Linked DNA regions of Lewinella sp. 4G2. The protein of the gene in region 1 interacts with the protein of each later gene in a pairwise test. Links are inferred from orthologs where the notes say so. Each region holds a gene or a part of one and is shown in the gene's direction. Other genes may lie near its edges.

Region 1 (11,004 bases):
ACTGGTGATGCCACCGCCAAAAAGGCCGGCGTCCGCGGCGGAAGCGCGGTCTAGTTTGTACTGCTTGCCGTCGTAGAGCAGGAAGTCAGCTTCATTGAGCTCTTCCGTGCTGATCTCGTCGGTTTCCTCACCAACGATGGGTCCGCCGTCCGCCTTGAACTTGTAGGTGTGGATGGCGTGTGGGTCCTTGATCTCAACGTGGCCCTGCGGGAAGGATTCATCCGCAATGCGGTTGATGCGGCCGTGATTCATCACGTAACCGTCAACGGCGTGGTGGCCGTGGTCGAACATGGAGCTCATGCCGACCGTCCAACCGTGCCCGGGGGCGAAGAGAATGACGGGCAGCGGAATGGCGAAACCGTGAAAGACCTCAAACTCATTACCATCGGCAATGTGATGCATGATCGTCTCGACGGGATCGTACTTACCACCGTGGTCGTCCGCGTGTTCCTCAGTGTGTTCTTCGGCTGAATCCACGTCGTTTTGAGCGGCGAGGGTACCGAAAGAGAGACAAAAAACCAGCAGAAAGAAAAAGCGCGCAGTCAAATTCATAAAGGATGGCGTTATGGGGCTTCCCCAATTCAGCCGCAAAAGTACGGCCTTCCTACTTATTATACTAACTACACTAAGTCTTTTTAGTATTGAGTTTGAGCCATTCTAAAGTTGCCGAGACTAACCACTTTGGTAGAGATTGCGAGCCTTCGGCATTGGTAATCGTTTCGTTGTGTAGGAGTGAAATTTACTGCCCAATTATTCGCTTGAAGTGTTGGGGTTCGGAATTACGTTTTGGGGAAGGAATACAGTCTGTAGTCTGTAGTCTGTAGTCTGTAGTCTACAGTCCTCCACCCTATCAAACCGAGCGGGGGCCGTACAGGAAGAAGTTGAAGGCATCCTGCGGAGACGACACCAGGCTGCCAATCGCCATGAACGCAACGAATAGCAAACCGCCCACCAGAAAATAGAACAGCCAGCGCAGGGGCCAGGCGTAGCGGAGGGTGGGCGCAAGTGCCTGACCAAGAAAGGTGGATTCCACGATCTCGCGCTGATTGGGGTTGCGCTCCTTTATGTAGTCCAGAATCTCCTCGTGGGCGAATTCGTGGACGCCATCGCTGGACTGCAGTTGATAAGCTAGGTACTGATTACGCTTACCCATCGCGTAGAGAAATTGGGCGGCAATGGGTACGTTGACGACCCAGATTTCATCAGCATGGTCCCAGACGAAGGGCATGGTTAAATTGATGATCACGCCGGCCGCAAGTAGGCCGTTAATCAGAAATTCTTCCTCAACGGACCGCACCTCATTTCGCTTTACGGCCACGAAATACCCAACCATGGCAAAGAGCACCATCGCGCACCAGACGTAACTAATCGCCAGGTTTTCGCGCCAGACATTAAGAAAGGCGCCTCCAAAGAAGGGAATGACCACCACCGTTGAGATATCACAAACTTGCCCTATCCAGTTGCTGTACTTGACTGGTTTTACCCCTGCGTCGGGCGGGTTGGCAATCAGGCCAATCAACCGAATGGGCGGGCTCACAACGGCTATAAATAGCGGGATCAACAACAGTAGTACCATTAGTCAGGACTTGATAAGACAAAGCTACAGCATTTACTTTGCAATTCAAAGTTCTTTATTAAATGAGGCGCTGTCGCAGGTGCCAGCCGAAGGGCAAGTAAGCAGGACCAGCCCACGGGGTAATTGCGTAACTTCGCCGCCCAAATTCCACCCTGACCCGTGATCGACCAACTCTCCGCCATCTTCATTCGCTTCAAGAACCTCGAGGAGCAACTCGGCAACCCCGAGGTGATCACCGACCCGGCGCGCTTCACCAAAGTGAACAAGGAATACGGGAAGCTGAAACCCATCGCCGATACCTACCTCGAATACAAGGACCTGCTGGATAACCTGGAGATGTCCGAAGAAATGCGCAAGGACCCCGATCCCGAAATGCGGGAAATGGCCCAGCTGGAATACGACGAACTGCGGGAGAAGAAGGAGAGCATGGACGAGGAGATCAAGATCATGCTCATCCCCAAAGACCCCGAGGACGAACGGGACATCATTATGGAGATCCGCTCCGGCGCGGGCGGTGACGAAGCCGCCATCTTCGCCGGTGACCTCTACGATATGTACCGCCGCTACTGCGAAAACCAGGGCTGGAAGATCGAGGTGATCGACGAGAACGAGGGCACCGCTGGTGGTTACTCCAAACTCGTCCTAGAAGTGCACGGCGACGACGTTTACTCCCACCTCAAATTCGAATCCGGTGCCCACCGCGTACAGCGCGTCCCAAAGACGGAGAGCCAGGGCCGCGTCCATACCTCCGCCGCGACCGTCGCCGTACTGGCGAAGATGGAGGCCGAGGACATCAACATCAACAAGGCGGACCTGAAGATCGATACCTTCCGCGCTTCCGGTGCCGGTGGCCAGCACGTTAATAAGACGGAATCCGCCATCCGCATCACCCACTTGCCGACGGGAATCGTCTCCGAGAGCCAGGACGGCCGGAGCCAGCACAAGAACAAGGAGATCGCCATGGCCCAGCTCTACCGCCGCATCAAGGACGCGCAGGATTCCGCCGCCCAGGCCGAACTCAGCGCCAACCGAAAATCACTCGTCGGTAGTGGCGACCGTTCCGAAAAGATCCGCACCTACAACTATCCCCAAAACCGGGTGACGGACCACCGCATCAACCTCACCCTGCACAGTCTGGACAAGATCGTAGCCGGAGGATTAGAGCCGGTGATTGAAGGGTTGCAGGTAGCGGAGAATGCTAGTAAGTTGAAGGAGGGGGTACAGTAGTCTGTAGTCTATAGTCTATAGTCTGTAGCCATCAGGTTCTCCAGCCGGCCTTAGATCCGAGCGCAGCGACCATCTGAGGTTCCTGGAGCGGCCGGGTTTTTTAGTCTATAGTCTGTAGTCTATAGTCTGCAGTGGGCCGTTCAGCAATAACACTGCGGTCGCGTGAACTTTCCCACCGGAATTTGGCTAGTTAAGGCAAGAAACGATAATAGTAGAGCGGTCATTAGTGTGACGACTAAGCACTACCCGACTACCCGACTACGATACTAAAAAACTACACCCGTGTCCAACGTAAAGATCAACGCCGAATGGAAGGCAGCGCTCGCTGATGAATTCGAAAAGCCTTACTTCCGCAACCTTATTTCCTTCATCAAGCAGGAGAAGGCGGACGGCAAGGAGATCTACCCCGCGGGCTCGCTCATCTTCAACGCTTACGACACGACGCCGCTTAGCCAGGTTAAAGTGGTCATCCTGGGGCAGGATCCCTACCACAACCCGGGCCAGGCGATGGGACTGAGCTTTAGCGTACCCAAGGGGGTGACGCGGCCGCCGAGCTTGCGGAACATCTACAAAGAACTGAATACCAGTCTCGACATCCCCATCAGCACGAGCGGTGACCTTACCAAGTGGGCGGAGCAGGGCGTCTTCCTCCTCAACTCCATGCTAACGGTGGAGCGAAACCGGCCTGGCAGCCACCAGCGGTCGGGTTGGCAATTCTTCACCGATGCCTCCATCAAAGCCATTTCGGACCACCGGGAGAACGTTGTCTTCATGCTCTGGGGCGCCTTCGCCAAAAAGAAAGCCGCACTCATCAACGCCGACAAACACCTCGTGCTGAGCAGCGCCCACCCCTCCCCCTTCAGCGCGGACAAGGGCTTCTTCGGCAATGATCACTTTAAACTGGCGAATGAGTACTTGGTTAAGACTGGGCAGGAAGCGATTGATTGGGGGGTGGAGTAGAGAGTTTCTAGTTGCAAGTAGCGAGTGGCGAGTTGCGAGTTGTGAGTTGGAAGTATCAAGTTGCGAGTGGGAAGTTTCTAGTGGATAGTTTCTAGTGGATAGTTTCTAGTGGCGGGCCGCGCTATCACGCAGGACGAACGCAGTGAGCATCCCCATGCAGTAGCACAATCAGTCCTCACTAATCGAGTATCGAGATTCGAGAATCCAAAGCAGTGAGCATTCTCGTGCGGTAGTACAATCAGTCCTCACTTATCGAGTATCGAGTATCGAGAATCGAGAATCCATTCCCTACCTTCGCCTAATGCGATTCCTGGTAATTCTTTCCTGCATTTTCCTTTTGTTTTGCACCTGCGACAGCGCCCCATCTAACGGCGAACGTGATGGTGCCGTGGTGTTCCTCAACTACGAGCAGGACCAGCAATTACTGACGACGCGCATGAATTTGGGATTGGCCGGAGAGGCGCCAATCACTGGCGTGCCTACGGTTTACGGCTCGCCGCTGGATAGTTTTACGCGGCAGGGGGTGACGACGTGGCAGCTGCGCAAAAACCTGAATTACCCTTCCGTAATTCCTCTGGAAATTCCCTGCGGAGACGCGCTGTGTAACCGCGACGTGAAGCTCGCGCCAGTCTTTGTGGACTCTTTTCCCAACGTGATCGATCCTAAGAAAGACCTGCAAGTGGCGTACGGCCCGGAGGCACTGACGAGCTCCGAAAGCCTCGTTTTTTACTTCGGGCCGCAGGACCGGAGTGCCCCCGAAAAGATCAAGTTGGTGGGCCCGACGAACAGCCCCGTGGCCACGCTGCCCAGCGATGCGCTTGCCAAACTGAAGCCGGGCAAGTACAACGTTTACCTCATCAAGCAGCAGCTGAAACGCGACACGACGGCGCGGCTGTGGACGAGCATCCAGGCCGAATACATGACGCGCACGCGCCTGATCGAAGTCGCGGAATAAAGCAGTAACCATGTACTTTTTACGTCGGTTACTTCTGCTCCCCTTCAGCCTTTTACTGCTCAGCCTCCTCTGTTTTGGCCTCCGCGAATTAACGCCCGGCGACCCCGTTGCCAGCGCCCTCCCGCCGGGCGATTCGCGCCTCGCGGCTACCTCCCCCGCAGCCTACGATCGGGTGTACCAACGCGCCGCGGTGCGCCTCAATCGCCAGCTGCCGCCGTTTTATTTTTCCGTCCGCAACGGCGCTTTACCAGATACTTTGCACCGCATCGTGCGCCCCGCCGAGCGAGACATGCTGCGGGCGCTGACGCTGGTGGCGGGCAATTGGGAAGGGGTAAGCGACTACTACCGGACGCTCCGGCAAACCGCCTACCCCAGCTCCACCGCAACGGACCGCACCCCGGCGGAAAGTCTCGTAGCCCTCCGCCTGCTGCAAATGGACGACCCGGAACAAATCACCGCCACCCTCCAACAAATGGACCGGGACGGGCAGGCACCGGAACTCATAGCCGCGCATAATCGAGCGATGAACGCCGGAAGCCGCTCCCGCTTACTGGGCATAAAAGTGGCCTGGAACGGTACCCAGAACCAGTACCACCAGTGGCTAACGGATTTGCTGACGGGTGACCTCGGAGTATCCTATTTAGACCGCCAGCCCGTCAGCGCGAAGATCGCCCGGGCTCTGCCATGGACGCTCTTGCTCAACTTCCTGGCCGTACTCCTGATGCTGGTGATCTCCGTTCCGCTCGGGCTGTACCTGGCGGGCAACGCGGGATCTACGGTGGATCGGATCACGACGGTCCTACTGTTCCTACTCTTCGGCATCCCGGCCTTCTGGACGGCTACCTTACTGGCCAACTTCTTCACCACGCCGGCGTACGGGATGGACTTCTTCCCGAGCATGGGCCTGGGAAACTTACCCGCCGACGCCGGTTGGTGGGAGACGCTGACCGTGCGGGGCAGCCACCTTTTCCTACCGGTGGTCTGCCTGGCCTACCCCGCCCTGGCGTACGTGAGTCGCCACCTGCGGCAATCGACCCTGGTGGAATTGGGGAAAGACTACGTGAACACCGCCCGGCTGAAGGGGCTGACGGAGCGGCAGATCCGGTGGCGCCACGTTTTCCGGAACGCCAGCTTCCCCCTGATCACGATCTTCGGTGGCCTGTTTCCCCGCTTGCTGGCGGGCAGCGTCGTGATCGAACGCATCTTTAATCTGCCGGGGATGGGCCAACTGCTGTACGTCTCCGCCGTGGATGGGGATTGGCCAGTGGTGATCGTGCTTGTCCTGCTGATTGGCGTCCTGACCGCCCTCGGCCTCCTGGTGGCGGACTTACTCTACGCCCTCGTCGATCCCCGGGTGAACCTGAACCGTGCCCCCCTGAAGCAGCCAAGCATCGCCCCGTGAAGACTGCCGGAACATCGTGGACACGCCGACTGGCCAAGGGTTGGTTGATCCTCTTGGTTCTCGTCGCTCTGGGTGCTGACTGGATCGCTAATGACCGACCAATCGCGGCGTCGGTGGAGGGAGAAATACGGTTTCCCGTAGCGGCGGACGTGCTGCGGCAAATAGGTTTCGGCAGCAATTCTCTGACCTTGACAACGGATTGGTACCAAGCCAAAACGGACTGGGCGCTGTGGCCCCCCATCCCCTACGATGGTGTGCGCTCGGACCTTACGAACGGTGGGTTCCTCTCCCCTTTCGCCGCGCAGGATACCGGGGAGCGCGCCCGCCACTTGCTGGGCACGGACCGCCTCGGCCGCGACGTTGCGGCGGGCCTGGTGTACGGGACGCGGGTTGCTCTTTTCGTAGGTGTTGGAGCGGTGTTCATCGGCTTGCTACTCGGTATTTCCCTGGGTAGCATTGGTGGCTTCTTCGGTAATCGGGGACTGCGTTTGCGGTGGAGCCGATTGATCGGTTTTGCCTGCGGACTATTGGTGGGTAGCGTGTACAGCATTACGGCCCTGGCTCCTTACGTTCAGTTGGAAAATCCGTTGTTCATCGGCCTGTTCGCCCTGGCGGTGAGTGGCTTACTGGGGATTTTGCTGAGTTGGCTGTTCAATCAATTTAGCCGCCTGAGAGAACCGGTTGCCTTGCCTACGGATAGCGTGGTCCTGCAGTTGATCGAGATATTCGTCAACATCCCAGGTTTGATCTTTTTGTTGGCCGTGCTGTCCCTCGCGCCCCAACCGAGTATCGGTCTGCTCGCCGCCGTAACGGGCGTCCTCTCCTGGCCCACGATTGCGCGGTTTACGCGGGCGGAACTGCTACGCATCCGGTCGTTACCCTACATCCGCACGGCGCTGGGGAATGGCATCTCTCCCTGGCGCGTCCTGACCCACCACGCGTTACCGAATGCGTTTGGTCCCCTCCTGGTGGTGGTTGCCTTCACCGCCGGTTCGGCCATCCTAGCGGAAGGGTTTCTTTCCTTTCTGGGGATTGGCCTACCCAACGACGTGGCGACCTGGGGTACGTTGCTGCGGCGCTCGCGGGAACAGCCCCTGGCTTGGTGGCTGGCCATCTTCCCGGGTTTGATGATTACGCTGACGGTGTTGGCAGTGCAGGTGTTGGGTGGGCGACGAGAGTGAGCCCTACTGATAAATCACCTTACCCCGATCCAAGATTCCGGATGGACCAGACAACTGCCAGAAATAGATCCCATTAGCCAGTCCTTCACGAGGAATAGTCAGATCGCTGCGGGACTGGAACCGCACTTGTTTAACCTGACGCCCGTTGCCGTCGTACAGTGTCCAGAGGAGGTGTCTATCCAAGGTCCTTTTACTAAGCGTAATCGTAAGTGGCCCCGACGTTGGGTTGGGTGCAACACTCACAATGGGTTGAACTTGGCGCGCATGATCCGATTCACTGGTAGAAACAGCGGAATAGTCCACGCAGGGAGAAATGGGGTCTTTAGTGCTTCCGATTCGAAAAACGGGAAAATAGGGCTGATCCCTGAATGATGTATGTGGTAAAATCAACCCGTCTTCCTCCCAATCGCAAGCCGCCCCTTTTTCGTTCGGAGCGTGAATAACGTGAATATCCTCTCCAGCAAAACTGAAGACGTATATCTTACAATCCGGCCCTAATTGCATCCTGCCCGTAGAACTGGCGTCCGGTTGAGTAGGATCTAAACGGTATTCTAAGTCAGCGATTAAAATACGGCTATTAATTATATCCATGGAATTTAGGTCGTACTGATACAGGCGTGCTAGATTGCTTACGTAGAGATACTGACCACTAGGGCTAAGCGCCACCGCTCCGAACCCACGATCGTTATCAGTAAATTGGTCATTCATGGGCATTGGTAAATGACGAAAATTAGACAGTGCGCCCGTTTCTCGATCAAAATCAAATAATTGCGTACCAATGTTACCGTTATGGCGGATAAATAGGTTGCCGTCCGGAGAAAATATGCTTTGTTCAAAACCATTGGTACGACCATCATCTTTAAAGCCAATAACGTTATCATGGCTATACCTGACTCCGGAGCTGTCCACCAAAAATACGGCGATCCCATTGGAATCGACTAGTGGATCTACGATCCACCAGTCCACACCATTAGCGTGTTGGTTAAAATTGAGGCCTCCTTCGCTGAAATGCTGACTATATAGATTTCTCAATTCTGTGACCTCCCCACTTCCTTGGTTTAAGCTCATGTCCACAGTTGACACATATGACTTATTACTAGTAAATTGAGGATATGCACTAGAATCATTTGGATCCGTCGAACGGTGAAAGATAAAGTACTCGGTATGGCTGTGTGGCTTAGCTATTGAAATTATGCTGCGAGGAAATCCTGGAAAATATCCAAAGTCATTTATGAAATCATCATCACACCAACTCTCCGCAATTGAACCATCATTCAACTGACTTCCCCCCAAAATTACCTCATGGTTCTTATTAAATAAGGCACATCCTGTGCTGTAGAATAATAATTCACCCGTGATATCAGACATAACGGTTGAACTATATTCAATTTCAGTAGGCAAACTTATTGACTTAGCTATTGGATATCCTTTCTCGAAATTTACTTCGGAAGAATTCTTAAGTAACGAAAAAAGCCAAACATTATCATGTTGATTTTGGGCTGATAAGCCAGGGATAAAGAACGCGAGATAAGCGATTGAAAGAACAATTAATTTTGATTGAGTAGAAATGGTCATTCGAGAGAGTTCGGGCTTGTTAGAGTAGCGATGCTTAGTAAAAAATACGAGCTTAGATTCGTGCGCAGCTGCGTAGTCTATGACTGATAATTAAATGTGTAAAAACGCGACGCGCAATAGTTAGGGCCGGATCTATTGATGCGTTTGCTGTTGCCGTGAATCTCAATAACCTACGAAAAATTCATTACAATTCCTAGTACATCCTGCAATCATCCAATTACAATCGCTGCTCAATCTAAGTGATTTCGGTAATTTTCCAAACAATCAGGTTGATGCGAAGAGATAAAACTCAAAGATCTACGTCGTAATTATTTTCCATCAATTTAGATTGGCCTTGCACCCAACAACCCCACCCTTTGCAAAGCCAACACACTCAACGCATCCTTAATCCGCCCGTCCAGGGTCATGTCGATGGCTTCTTGGAGGGGTACTCGCTTTAGTTTTAATTCCTCCGTGTCCTCGGGTTCGGCTGCTTCCTGGCGGAGGCCGCGGGCTACGTAGGCGACGCCGTATTCGTCCGTGACGCTGTTGCTGAGGTAGAAGTCCATCAGTTGCGTCCAATGCTCGGCGACGAGGCCTGTTTCTTCTTTTAGTTCGCGTTGGGCGGTGGCGAGCGGGTCCGTACCGACGGGGCAGCCACCTTCGGGGATCTCCCATTCGTAGCGGCCCGTCGCAAAGCGGTACTGGCCGACGAGGTAGGTGTAGCCATCCTCGTCGATCGGGACGATGCCGATGGCCTGGTTCTTGAAGCGGACTACGCCGTAGATGCCGGGGTTACCAGCGGGGTTGAGTACTTCGTTGTGCTCGACGGAGATCCAGGGGTTGTCGTAGGGGACGGTGGTGGTTAGGGTAGTCCAGGGGTTCTTCATTGGGGGAAGATACTGAGCTTGGGAACGACCACTCTCCCAAGTACACCACTAAACTGTTCCTCTCCCCGACCCTAAAACTCCGCCGGTTCGAGGAAGGTCATTTCTTCGCCGGTGCCGGGGTGGACAAAGGAGAGTTCCTCGGCGTGGAGGCAGAGCCGGCCGCCAATTACGCCGTAAAGTTCGTCGCCGACGATGGCAGCGTTCAGTCCTTTATAGTGGGCGCAGTGGACGCGCAACTGGTGGGTCCGACCGGTGAGGGGCCAGAGGTTAACGCGGGCCCGGCCGTCGTGGAGGACTTCCGTCACGGCGAAGCGGGTCCGGCTAGTTTTACCATTTTCGAAGTCGACAATCTGGCGGGGCCGGTCTTCGAAATCCCCGGCGAGGGGCAAGTCGATGAAGCCTTCTGTTTGCGCCGGAACGGACTCCAGCAAGGCCACGTAACGCTTTTTGATGGAGCGTTTGAAGAACTGCTGCTGGAGTTTCAGGTGGATCTCCTTTTTCTTGGTGAGCAACAACAATCCACTCGTGCTCATGTCCAGGCGGTGGACGATGAGGTGGTTGCGGGCTTCGGGGAAACGTTGTTCCATCCGGCTCTGGACGGAGTCTTCAATCAACTTACCGGGCACGGACAGGAAGCCGGCGGGCTTGTTGACGATGAGCAAGTCGTCGTCCTCGTAAACGACGGGCAAGTCCTTACCAGCGGCGGGGTTTTCGGCCATGGGATTGGGATCCACATCGAGACCAACCAGCATGTGAGTGAGGATGGGCAGGCACTTCCCCCGGCAGGCCGGATAGTAACGACCGTGCTTCCGGACGGCGGACTTTGGCGATTTACCCCACCAAAATTCGGCCATCACGATGGGTTGGAGTCCGTGAAGGTAGGCGTACTGCAGAAGCTTGGGTGCCGCGCATTCCCCGGCACCGGCGGGTGGGATTTTGAATACCGTTTCGCCGAAGATGTCCAGCAGGTCACGTACGGCTCCGTTCGCATCCAGAAATCGGTACTGCTGGAAGATGCGAGCCTGGAGGTCGTTGGACATATTTTTCCGCTCCAACTTGAGTTGGGTGATCATATCCTGCAGCCTACGTAATTCCTCCCGGAGGCGGGCTACTTTCTCTTTCCAGGCGCGGGTGAGGTCCTTGAGAGCGAATGAGCGGGTTACGCTTTCCTGGGCCAATTGTTCTTCCAATTCTTTCAGGGCGTCGGGGGGCAGATGACTGGCGGATTGGCGGCGCAGGTCACGTTCTACCTTAGCTTG
Region 2 (10,889 bases), on another replicon or contig:
CGTAGAGCATGTGGCCGACGGCGCCGTTCTCGGTCATCGCGTAGGCTTCGGAGATGGGGATGCCAATGCGGCCCCACCAATCCTTCATCTCCTGGCTGATGAAGGCGGCTCCGGACACGTTGCGGCGGCTCTTATCGAGGCCCAATCCGGTGCGGATCTTCCGCTTCACGTACCAACCAAGGACGGGGATCTTCAGCAATTTGTCCAACTTCTCCTGTGGCATTTTCTTCAGGACACCCTGGCGGAGTTTGGTCCAGATCCGGGGCACGGCGAAGAAGAAGGTAGGCCGCGCGTCCTTCAGGTTGGCGGCGAAGCGTTCGATGCTTTCCGTAAAGAAGATCTCGCCGCCGTGGGTGAGGGACATCAGTTCGATGGTGCCCCGCTCCGCCACGTGGTTCATCGGCAGGAAGCTGAAGTAGCGATTTTGGCCGGAGTAATCGTTTGCCAGTGGGTTTTCATCGTAGAGATTATCCATCAGCGCGATCTGGATCTGGTACGTTAGCATCACGCCCTTCGGCGTCCCCGTGGTGCCGGAGGTGAAGATGATCGTCCAAATATCATCCGGTTTGTTGATGGGCTTGGTCTGTAATTCTGGAGAGTTATGGATGATGTCCGTCCATTTCTTACCGCGTTTCACTTCGTCGTTCCCGTCGTACTTAGGGAAGGCGATGACGGGCATGTCCTCGGGTACGCCGCTCTTCATCTCGTCCCACACTTCGAGTTTACCGACGAAGAGCGCGTCGACGTCGCCCAGGTCCAGTACTTCGTTGATTTGGTCCGCGGTCAGGGTGGGGAAGAAGGGGACCGATACGTAACCCGCCATCATGATGGCGAGGTCAGCGATGATCCATTCCCGGCAGTTTTTGGAGACGAGGCCAATGTGGGCCTGCTCCCGCAGGTTTAGCGACTGTAGATAGTGGGCCATCTTTTTGGCCATCGAACCCACTTCCCCCCAGGTGTACGTTTCCCAATTTTCACCGAAGGGTTGGTGGAGGTAGGGCTTATTGGGGTTGGCGGCCTCTTTTTCGTAGAAGGCCTGCAGGCAAGTTTTGTCGTACATGGATCAGCTTTGCGCGTAAGGTAATAAAGTGTGACCGCCAATGCGCGTATTTAGGTGGGGCTTATCTTTGCTCGCCAACTATTTGGCTACGCTTCGATTTCATTGGGGAGATTCCGAAAGGGCCCCGCAGCACAACTTTAGCGCTACCCAAACTTGTTGGCTCGTTCCGTATTTGTCTTTATTTAAACCCATCAAACCATGATGTCACTGACTAATGGCCGCTACGAGATTGGCGGCGTCGATGCCCTTTCCATTGTAGACCAGTTCGAGGCACCCCTCTACGTTTACGATTCGGCGACGATGAAACGTCAGTACAAACGCATGGCCGAGGCCTTTAAGCAGGTCAAACGCCTCCGCATCAATTACGCTTGTAAGGCCCTAACCAACCTCAACGTACTCCGCATTTTTCGGGAGCTCGGGAGCGGTCTCGATACCGTTTCCATCCAGGAGGTGCAGCTCGGTCTGATGGCGGGTTTCGATCCCCACGATATCCTCTTCACGCCCAACTGCGTCAGCCTTGATGAGGTGGAAGAAGCCGCCGCTAAGGGCGTACGTCTCAACATCGATAATATCTCGATCCTCGAGCAATTCGGGGCCAAGCATCCGGATACGCCGGTTTGCATTCGCATCAACCCGCACATCATGGCGGGGGGGAATTCCAAGATCAGCGTTGGCCACATCGATTCCAAATTCGGCATCAGCATCCACCAGGTGCCCCACGTGCTGAAGGTGGTCAAAGCTCTCGGCATCACCGTCGAAGGACTGCACATGCACACCGGTTCTGACATCTACGACGCGGAGGTTTTCCTACGGGCGGTAGAGATCCTGCTCAATGCGGCCGGTGACTTCCCCGACCTGGACTACCTCGATTTCGGTTCCGGTTTTAAAGTCCCCTACAAGCCGGGCGGCATCGCTACGGACATTGAGGATCTTGGCGAAAAGCTCAGCGCGCGCTTCAACGAGTTCTGCGGCGAATACGGCCGGGAGCTGGAACTGATGTTCGAGCCCGGCAAGTTCCTCGTTAGCGAATCCGGTCATTTTTTGGTTCGCACCAACGTCGTGAAGACCACCACGGCTTCCGTGTTTGCCGGCGTCGATAGCGGCCTCAACCACCTCATCCGGCCCATGTTTTACGACGCCCACCACGAGATCACCAACGTAAGCAATCCCGACGGTAAGCCCCGCATCTACAGCATCGTCGGGTACATCTGCGAGACGGATACCTTCGGCGTCAACCGCCAGCTCGCCGAGGTGCGGGAGGGAGATATCCTCGCCATGGCCAACGCCGGCGCCTACAGCTTCATGATGGCCAGCAACTACAACAGTCGGTATCGCCCCGCCGAGGTACTCGTCTACGAAGGCCAGGCCCACCTCATTCGTGAGCGCGAAACGATGGAGGATCTGCTGCGTGGGCAAGTCGCCATCCCGAGCCTCGAGCGTAAGGAGATCACCGCCTGATGCACGTAACTGAACTATATCGCTACCCGGTCAAATCGCTGGGTGGCCAGTCCGTCCAATCTCTGCAGCCGCTTGGACGGGGTTTCGTTGACGACCGCCGCTGGATGTTCGCCGACGCATCCGGGCGCTTCATCAGCCAGCGTAACAACGTCCAGCTATCCGAATTCTCCGCAGAGCTGGTTGGCGATGAACTCACGTTCCGCCATCTACCGAGCAATGAGGTAGTGGGCGCTGTCGCAGGTGCCAGGTTGGGGACCAAAAGCACCGTCACCGTTTGGGACGATACCTTCCAAGCTACTGAAGTCAACTCCGATGCGATGTACGCCCTCACCAGAAAATTGGGGATCCCGGACGCCCGACTGATGTACATGCAGGACGACGACATCCGACCGGTCGACACCCGTTACGCGAAGGGGGAGGAGACCGTCTCCTTCGCCGATGGTTACCCCTACCTCATCACCAATACCGCCAGCCTCCGGGCCCTCGCCCACGAAATGGGGGAGGCTTCCCTCGACGTCCGGAGGTTCCGCCCGAACATCGTAGTCGATTCTCCAACCGCTTTTGCCGAGGATGCCTGGTTCAGACTTGAGATCGGTACCCACCAGTTTCGCTTGCCCAAACCCTGCGCTCGGTGCATCATGATCACCCATGAGCCCGGCACCCGCGGCCGCGACCTACGCGTGCTTGGCACCCTGAGCAACATGCGCAAAGTGGGGAACAAAATCCTGTTCGGAATGAACGCCTGCTGGGAAGGTGGCGATGGGTCGGTGGCCGTTGGCGATGAAGTGACCGTAACGGAAAATCACGCAAATACAGAAGGGTAGTAAAGGCTGATTTACCCGCTAGAACAAGCCGTGAAGTTTGGACTGTACCCGTTCGACCACGTAACCTAAATCCTCCGGCTTGTTAGCGAAATCCAGGTTATCGACGTCAATGATTAGGCTCTTGCCGGCATCGTAGGTCTTCATCCAATCCTCGTACCGCTGGTTGAGCTTTTTGAGGTAGTTGAGGCTCATGGCCCCTTCGTATTCACGGCCCCGATTCTGGATATGGGAGACGAGCGTGCCCGTTCCGGCGCGCAGGTAAATCAGTAGGTCGGGCGGGGAAATGCTCTGGCTCATTGTCTCGAAGAGCGAGGAGTAATTCTCGAAATCCCGCTTGGTAAGCATGCCCATATCGCGAAGGTTGGGCGCGAAAATAAAGGCATCCTCGTAGATGGTCCGGTCTTGGATCACCGTCCGTTCCCCCCGTTGGATCTCCATGATCTGGGCAAAACGATTGTGCAGGAAATAGACCTGGAGGTTAAAACTCCACCTTTCCATGTCTTCGTAGAAGTCCGCCAGGTAGGGGTTATCGTCCGCGCTTTCGTAGTGGACGTCCCAGCCAAAATGTTGCCCCAGCTTGGTACACAAAGTGGTTTTTCCGGCGCCGATATTGCCGGCGATGGCGATGTGTTTCATTTGTGCGATCATGGTAACGGAGGCTTGGTCGGGAATTCGGCCAAAGGTAATCTTTCGCGGCGAAGATTGGTGGCTACGGAACGGCTGAATACTAAGGCTATAAATACTACCTTTGCGGCCCATCCAAATAACCTAAAAATCTGATTGTTATGGCTACCAACCGCACCTTCACCATGATCAAGCCCGACGCCGTCAAGAACGGCCACATCGGCGCTATCCTCCAGCAGATCAACGCCGGTGGTTTCAAGATCGTCGCCATGAAGTACACTAAACTCAGCGCGGAAAAAGCTGGCGAATTTTACGCCGTCCACGCCGAGCGCCCTTTCTACGGTGAACTCGTCGAGTTCATGAGCAGCGGCCCCATCGTAGCGGCCGTCCTGGAAAAAGACAACGCCGTGGCCGACTTCCGTACCCTCATCGGAGCCACCAACCCCGCCGAAGCCGCCGAAGGCACCATTCGCAAGCAATTTGCCACCAGCATCGGTGAGAACGCCGTGCACGGTTCCGATAGCGACGAGAACGCCGACATCGAAAGCCAGTTCCACTTCGCCGGAACGGAGATCTTCGGCTAGGCCCGAAGGCAATTAATTTTACTGCGTCCGAAGGCACAAAAGCACGAACTGCGCAAGCAGCGCTTTTGTGCCTTCGCCGTTTTTGGCCACCCCTAAAGCCTGCTTCCCTTGAGCTCCATCCCCTCCTTCGCTGACCTGACCATCATGGTCATTGGAGACGTCATGATCGACCGCTACCTCGACGGCAAGGTGGACCGCATTAGCCCGGAAGCACCCGTGCCCGTGCTTGCCCTCGGGAAGGAAGATAACCGCCTCGGCGGGGCCGCCAACGTTGCCCTCAACCTGAAGGCGCTCGGCGCAACGGTACTGCTGGCCGGCATTGTGGGGGAAGACCCCAACGGACCTCTTCTCCGCCAATTGCTGCGCGACGCGGATCTGTCTGCCGATCTCATCATGGCCGACCCATCCCGGCCCACCACGGTAAAGACCCGCCTCACCGCCAACGGCCAGCAATTAATGCGCGTGGATCGGGAGGTAACGACCGACCTGGTCGGCGCCCCCCAAGAAGGCTTGCTTACCAAAATCCACCGGACGATTGATGCCGGTAACGTCGACCTGGTACTCTTCCAAGATTACAACAAGGGTGTCCTGTACTCTGAATTCACCCAGCGATTACTGGAATTGTGCCGCCAGCGGGACATCCCAACCGTAGTGGACCCCAAGAACAAGGGATTCTGGAGCTTCCAGCAATGCACGCTGTTCAAACCCAACCTGCGGGAAATCCAGCAGCAGGTAGAAATGGTAGTCAAACCTACCCTTAATTCTCTCGATCTGGTAGCGGACATCATTTTCGAAAAGCTCAGCTGTAAGTCGGTCATGATCACCCTCAGTGAGCACGGTATTTACGTCAATGACGGCAAAAAAAGCTCCCTCCACGCTACGGATGCCCGCGACGTAGCTGACGTCAGCGGCGCCGGCGATACCGTCATCAGCATCGCCGCGTGTGGTTTAGCCGCGGGGATGGCCTTGCCGGATATCGCTAAACTCGCCAATCGGGCCGGGGCCCAAGTCATTGCAAAACGTGGCGTTGTCGCCGTTGACCTTGCAGCATTGCGAGAGGCCTAGTCCTCTTTCTTCATTAATAACCAAGCTCCCCGATCGTCCTCGGTACTGATCGTGAACGTCGACCCGTAGGGCGGCGTCAACAATTCCGACCGCCGCGTCCCGAGGTAACCCACGACGGAAACCCGGATGGGCCGTTGGTCTTCCGTATCCAGTTGTACCGTAACGGAGCCCGGGCCGGCGAGGTAAACCAGGTAATTATTCAAGCTATCCTTTGCCGGGTAGGCCACCCCCGGTTCCCCGACGATGATTTCCGGTGCTGGGGTGAGGTTCCATAATTTGAAAGTCCGCTCAATCGACCGGATCGTCCGGATGCTGGAAAGGGCGACGCCACTTAGCCCGCTGCCAATGGGTTCGCGGGCGTGGCGCACGGCGGCGTGGCCAGCCAGGAGGGCTCGGTTAAATTGCGCCGTTCCGTCCACCACCGCCGGGTTAGCGCCGTGTCCCGTCAGTGCCGCAGCGTTGCGGGGATAGTCGGTTTGGCCATGACGCTCCAACAGCCACCGCCAGTGGGCTTGCCCCTCCAACCCGTACTGGTCCCGGCTGTCATCGGTGAAGAAAGGTCCGCGCTTATCCGCCCAGTCTTCACTTGAAAAAAGCGTGTCCTCAGGGCTAATGTCATCCAGCGGAGCGTACAGAATATTGCTATATCCCGCGGCTATTGCTGCGACCTGTTCCGCAAACGCCCGGGCAAAACCATCGGTCGCCAAACTATCCCGCTGGTACAATTCCCCCCGCCACCCTTCCAGCTGAACGACGTGATTGTAGCCGGCGGCCACCTCCAGTAGGTCCGCCAATCGCGCCCAGTAAATACTATCCGGCTCATCAAACACGAACCGTCGCGCCAACGAATCAACGGCAAATGGTGCCCGGTCCCGCTTTCCCCGCGAATGCAACGCGCAGCGTACGTAGTTCCCGCCAGCGTCCTTCAGTACCCCCAATTCCTCTATAAAAGTTGGGCTTTGAAACAGGTTATCATCCGTCCCCGCACCCAACAGCAGCACCGGTTCCTTACCCTCCCAAGCCCAGTATTGCCCGTTTTCTTCCCACGGCAGGATCGCCTTCCCGTGTCCCCGGTTCTGGGCGCTGTCGCCGGTGCAGGCGAAGAGGGCAAGTAATACCGTGGTGCCTAAAAAGAACGGAATACATCTCATGGGGAGAAGATGAGGCGGAAGGGTTTGGTGGCGGGTAAACTACTAAAACCGGCCGCTCCAGGAACCTCCCATTGTCGCTGCGCTCGGATGGCAGGCCGCCTGGAGAACCTCAAAACGGGGGACTACAGACTATAGACTACAGACTAAAAACTGTCAATCCACCTCATACTCCTTAATCTTGCGATACAGCGTCCGCTCACTGATCCCCAACTCCGCGGCAGCTTCTTTGCGGCGGCTGTTGTGCTTTTTCAGGGCCTTCTTGATGAGTTCCTTCTCGGCGTTGGCCAGGCTGAGATCTTCTTCCACAATCTCCGTTTGGGCGTAGGCGCGTTCCATTTCAGCATCCAGGATGATGGGGTCATCATCGTTGGGGCGGTTGAAGTTTTGGGGTGGGGGAGGAGGGGAGTGACGGACGTTCCGTTCCCGCGGGCTGCGTTGGGCAGCGTTCGTGAAGTCCTTTAGTCCGTATCCACCGTGATCGGATTCGGTATTGGCGGCGAAACGGTCGATGGCATCCGCGGCGGCGGGATACTGGCCGGGAAGGGACAAGCTACGCACCTGCGACATATCGGGGACGCGTAGGTCATTCGTCCGGATCAGCTCAGTGATGAGACTCTTGAGTTGGCTCATGTCCTCTTTCATGTCGAAGAGGACCTTGTAGAGAATTTCCCGTTCCTGCAGATTGGCCTGGCCATCGGCGGGCGCATCGCGTTGGAGGGCGGGGAGGTTACGCTTCATCAGCTGTGGCATCATCTCCGCCAAATCGACGGCAGTGAGATCCCTTTTCTCGGAGAGGATACTGATGCGCTCGGCGCTGTTCTTCAATTCCCGGATGTTACCAGGCCAGGTGTAGTTCTCCAGCAACCAGCGCGCTTCTTCGTCGACCTGGATGGGCTCGATGTTCTGCTTCTCCGCGAAGTTGTTGGCGAAGTAGCGGAAGAGTAGGTACACGTCTTCCGGTCGTTCCCGTAAAGAGGGTAGATCAATGGGAACTGTCGCTAATCGGTAGTACAGGTCCTCCCGGAATTTTCCGGCCTGAACGCGCTCCATCAATTTACGGTTGGTAGCGGCGACCACCCGTACGTCCGTCTTCAGGACGGTGCTGGAGCCCATGCGGATGAACTCACCGTTCTCCAGGATGCGGAGCAGGTAACTTTGGGTTTCCAGTGGCATTTCCCCAATCTCGTCGAGGAAGATGGTGCCTCCATTTAGGGTCTCGAAGTATCCTTTACGGTCGGCGCGGGCGTCAGTGTAGGCGCCCTTTTCGTGTCCGAATAATTCAGAGTTGATGGTGCCCGGAGGTAGGGCTCCACAGTTTATGGCGATAAAACCCGCGTGCTTCCGGGGGGAATTGTCGTGGATGATCCGCGACATCACTTCCTTGCCCACACCAGACTCACCCGTGATGAGTACGGATAGGTCCGTGCTTGCTACGCGCAGGGCGGTTTGCAGGGCATTGTCAAGCGCTGGAGAACGCCCAACGATGCCATACCTTCTTTTAACGGTATCGATCTTAGCCATTCGTGCGCGTGCTTCCGGGTTGAACTTCGTAACCAAATAGGGTGGCGCTGGTGCTGTCGGTGATGGTCACCAAAGCGTAGTCGCCGGGCTGGTGCTGGCCAACCTTTGGGAAGATGACCATCCGGTTCTGAGTGGTCCGCCCTTTCCAGTCCTGGTCCGACTTTTTAGAGTCGCCTTCGATGAGTACCCGGAAGGTTTTTCCTACTTCCGCGGCGTTCAGCTCCCGGCTGATGTTAGTTTGTAGTTCAATCACCTCCGTGAGGCGACGCTTCTTGACGGCCAGCGGGATGTCGTCCTCAAACTTACGGGCGGCCGGAGTACCGGGGCGCTCGCTGTAGAAGAACATGTAACTCATACTGTAGCGGGCGAATTCCACCATGCTGAGCGTTTCCTGGTGCTCCTCCTCGGTCTCGGTACAGAAGCCGGTGATGATGTCTGAAGAAATGGCGCAGTCGGGCATGATCTCGTAGATGCGGTTGACCTTTTCGATGTACCACTCCCGCGTGTAGGTGCGGTTCATCAGTTCAAGGACGCGGGTATTGCCGGACTGTACCGGCAGGTGGATGTACTTACAGACGTTCTCGTGATCGCGCATGGCGTAGAGCACGTCGTCCGTGATGTCCTTGGGGTGGCTGGTGCTGAAGCGGATGCGGAGATCAGGGTCAACGGCGGCCGTCATGGTGAGCAACTGAGCGAAGTTGACGACTTCACCGCTTTCGGGATTTTCCCACTTGTAGCTGTCTACGTTTTGGCCCAGGAGGGTTACTTCCCGGAATCCTTTATCAAACAGATCGGTCGCTTCGGCTACGATGCTGAATGCGGAGCGGCTCCGTTCCCGGCCCCGGGTGAAGGGCACAACGCAGAAGGAGCACATATTGTCGCAACCACGCATGATGGAGATGAAAGCCGTTACACCGTTAGACTGTAAGCGTACCGGACTAATGTCGGCGTAAGTCTCTTCGCGGCTCAGGAAGACATTCACGCCCTTTTCACCTTCCTCTGCGCCGGCTACTAGGCTGGGAAGATCCCGGTAAGCATCGGGACCGACGACGATGTCGACCAACTTCTCTTCCTCGAGGAACTTCGATTTCAGGCGCTCCGCCATGCAACCGAGGACACCGATCATGGTGCCTGGTTTGCGTTGCTTAACCTTGTCAAATACGCGCAGGCGTTTGCGTACCGTTTCCTCCGCCTTTTCGCGAATGGAGCAGGTGTTGACCAGAATGAGGTCAGCCGCTTCCATATCACGCGTCGGGCCGTAGCCGGCTTCACCGAGGATGGAGGCGACGATCTCGGAATCGCTAAAGTTCATTTGGCAACCGTAGCTCTCGATGTAGAACTGTTTGGTACCGGGCTGAACGGGGGCGAATTCACTTCCGAAAACTTCACCTTGCTTGGCTTCGTCGACTACTTTCGGAAGGTCCTTAATGGTAGGGTTGTCATTGTACATATGCACGCGGCGTGGGGGCCGATTAGGGGTGCAAAGATACGGCGCCGGTCTGACAAAATGGCGCGAAAATTAAAAGTGCTAAGAATTGGAAAGGTCTATCTATTACCCACGTTGACAGTACGCACGGAGCTACTGTAGCCAGCAAAGACGCCGTATCCGGAGGTCACGTTCGTGTAGGTGTTGACCCGCGGTTCCAGGATGCCGGTAAATACCTGGCCTTCTGACTGGAGGTTCTTTTGAAAGAGGAAATAGGGCTCGGAGACAGTCCGAAGTTCCGCAATAATGCTGCCCAAAATTTCCTTCGAAGGATCGATGACACTCTGTAAGCGAATCGCCACGCCATCTTCCATTGGTTTATCCTGAATGAGGACGCTTGCCTGGCCACCAATGGGCGGCGTCGTACCCAGAAACATACCGGGAGGTTGCACGGATTTCAGGACCATTGGGTAGAAGGTTGTATCACCATCGGTACTGACGCGGTAGGGAATTACCTCTTGGCTTATGCGCAAGTCGTAGTAGTTGGTGGCGTCCTCTGGGTCAGCGTAGTCAACTACCAACTCGTAGTCGTAGACTTGTGTGGTCAGCATATCCATCGTGCTCAGGTCAGCGAGGGAAATAGAGGTGATCTCTACGCTGGTGGGAATCTTACTTTCCGCGGAGACGGGAGTAAATCCGTCGGCGGAAGCATGGATGGTATAAACGTGCCCGATAATGGGGTGGAAGTTCGTCGTTTGGTAAAAGCCGGGTTTACCATCACCACTCTTTACGTATTCTAATTCTTCGATCACTTCGGTTCCTTCGAAAAGGACTACCTGAGCGCCCTTTACGTCGGAAAGGTTGATCTCACCCGTAACGGGTTGGGTGGCGGTGAGCTGGACCGTCACCGGATGGTTCGGAGCCAATTTTGCCGAGATCACCAACTTGCTTTCTACGATCTCAAACGGACTTTCAATCACCTCTTCGCAACCCATCATCCACGGCACCAGCGCCAGCGCCGCTAAAAAGCGGAACGCAAACCGGTGTGCGAATAGAAGATCGGACATGTTGAAGTGGTCTAGTCGGTTGAGTTGTAATAAGTTGCTACTGAATTCTCTACCGGGCAACTTTCCTGCAATTTAGGGAAAAAAGCTTACTTGCCGAAACGTAAGCCCG

What was found.
Region 2: the proteins of ung (region 1) and A3850_RS16690 interact in binary tests that used the Escherichia coli proteins (3 or more experiments, as listed by UniProt). The link is inferred for Lewinella sp. 4G2 from one-to-one orthologs.

Annotation. Positions count from the first base shown.
Region 1 is NZ_LVWJ02000011.1:132,271-143,274, forward strand. The notes cover bases 2,042-4,924. They hold ung (uracil-DNA glycosylase), read left to right. Parts: upstream 2,042-3,085; coding sequence 3,086-3,763; downstream 3,764-4,924. Other genes in these bases: prfA (peptide chain release factor 1), read left to right, coding at 2,042-2,803; A3850_RS00620 (hypothetical protein), read left to right, coding at 4,065-4,718; A3850_RS00625 (ABC transporter permease), read left to right, coding at 4,729-4,924. Also shown: atpB (F0F1 ATP synthase subunit A), read right to left, coding at 1-552; A3850_RS00605 (hypothetical protein), read right to left, coding at 851-1,537; more of prfA, read left to right, coding at 1,736-2,041; more of A3850_RS00625, read left to right, coding at 4,925-6,120; A3850_RS00630 (ABC transporter permease), read left to right, coding at 6,117-7,301; A3850_RS00635 (T9SS type A sorting domain-containing protein), read right to left, coding at 7,305-8,876; A3850_RS00640 (NUDIX hydrolase), read right to left, coding at 9,200-9,745; A3850_RS00645 (RluA family pseudouridine synthase), read right to left, coding at 9,817-11,004. UniProt on the Escherichia coli protein: Excises uracil residues from the DNA which can arise as a result of misincorporation of dUMP residues by DNA polymerase or due to deamination of cytosine.
Region 2 is NZ_LVWJ02000014.1:4,074,242-4,085,130, reverse strand. What follows is about bases 3,071-5,838. They hold A3850_RS16690 (nucleoside-diphosphate kinase), read left to right. Parts: upstream 3,071-4,127; coding sequence 4,128-4,550; downstream 4,551-5,838. Other genes in these bases: A3850_RS16680 (hypothetical protein), read right to left, coding at 5,612-5,838; A3850_RS16685 (bifunctional heptose 7-phosphate kinase/heptose 1-phosphate adenyltransferase), read left to right, coding at 4,659-5,615; A3850_RS16695 (deoxynucleoside kinase), read right to left, coding at 3,361-3,990; A3850_RS16700 (MOSC domain-containing protein), read left to right, coding at 3,071-3,342. In the rest of the region: A3850_RS16710 (AMP-binding protein), read right to left, coding at 1-1,060; lysA (diaminopimelate decarboxylase), read left to right, coding at 1,262-2,518; more of A3850_RS16700, read left to right, coding at 2,518-3,070; more of A3850_RS16680, read right to left, coding at 5,839-6,766; A3850_RS16675 (sigma-54-dependent Fis family transcriptional regulator), read right to left, coding at 6,920-8,287; tRNA (N6-isopentenyl adenosine(37)-C2)-methylthiotransferase MiaB, read right to left, coding at 8,280-9,737; A3850_RS16665 (DUF4249 domain-containing protein), read right to left, coding at 9,833-10,780. UniProt on the Escherichia coli protein: Major role in the synthesis of nucleoside triphosphates other than ATP. The ATP gamma phosphate is transferred to the NDP beta phosphate via a ping-pong mechanism, using a phosphorylated active-site intermediate.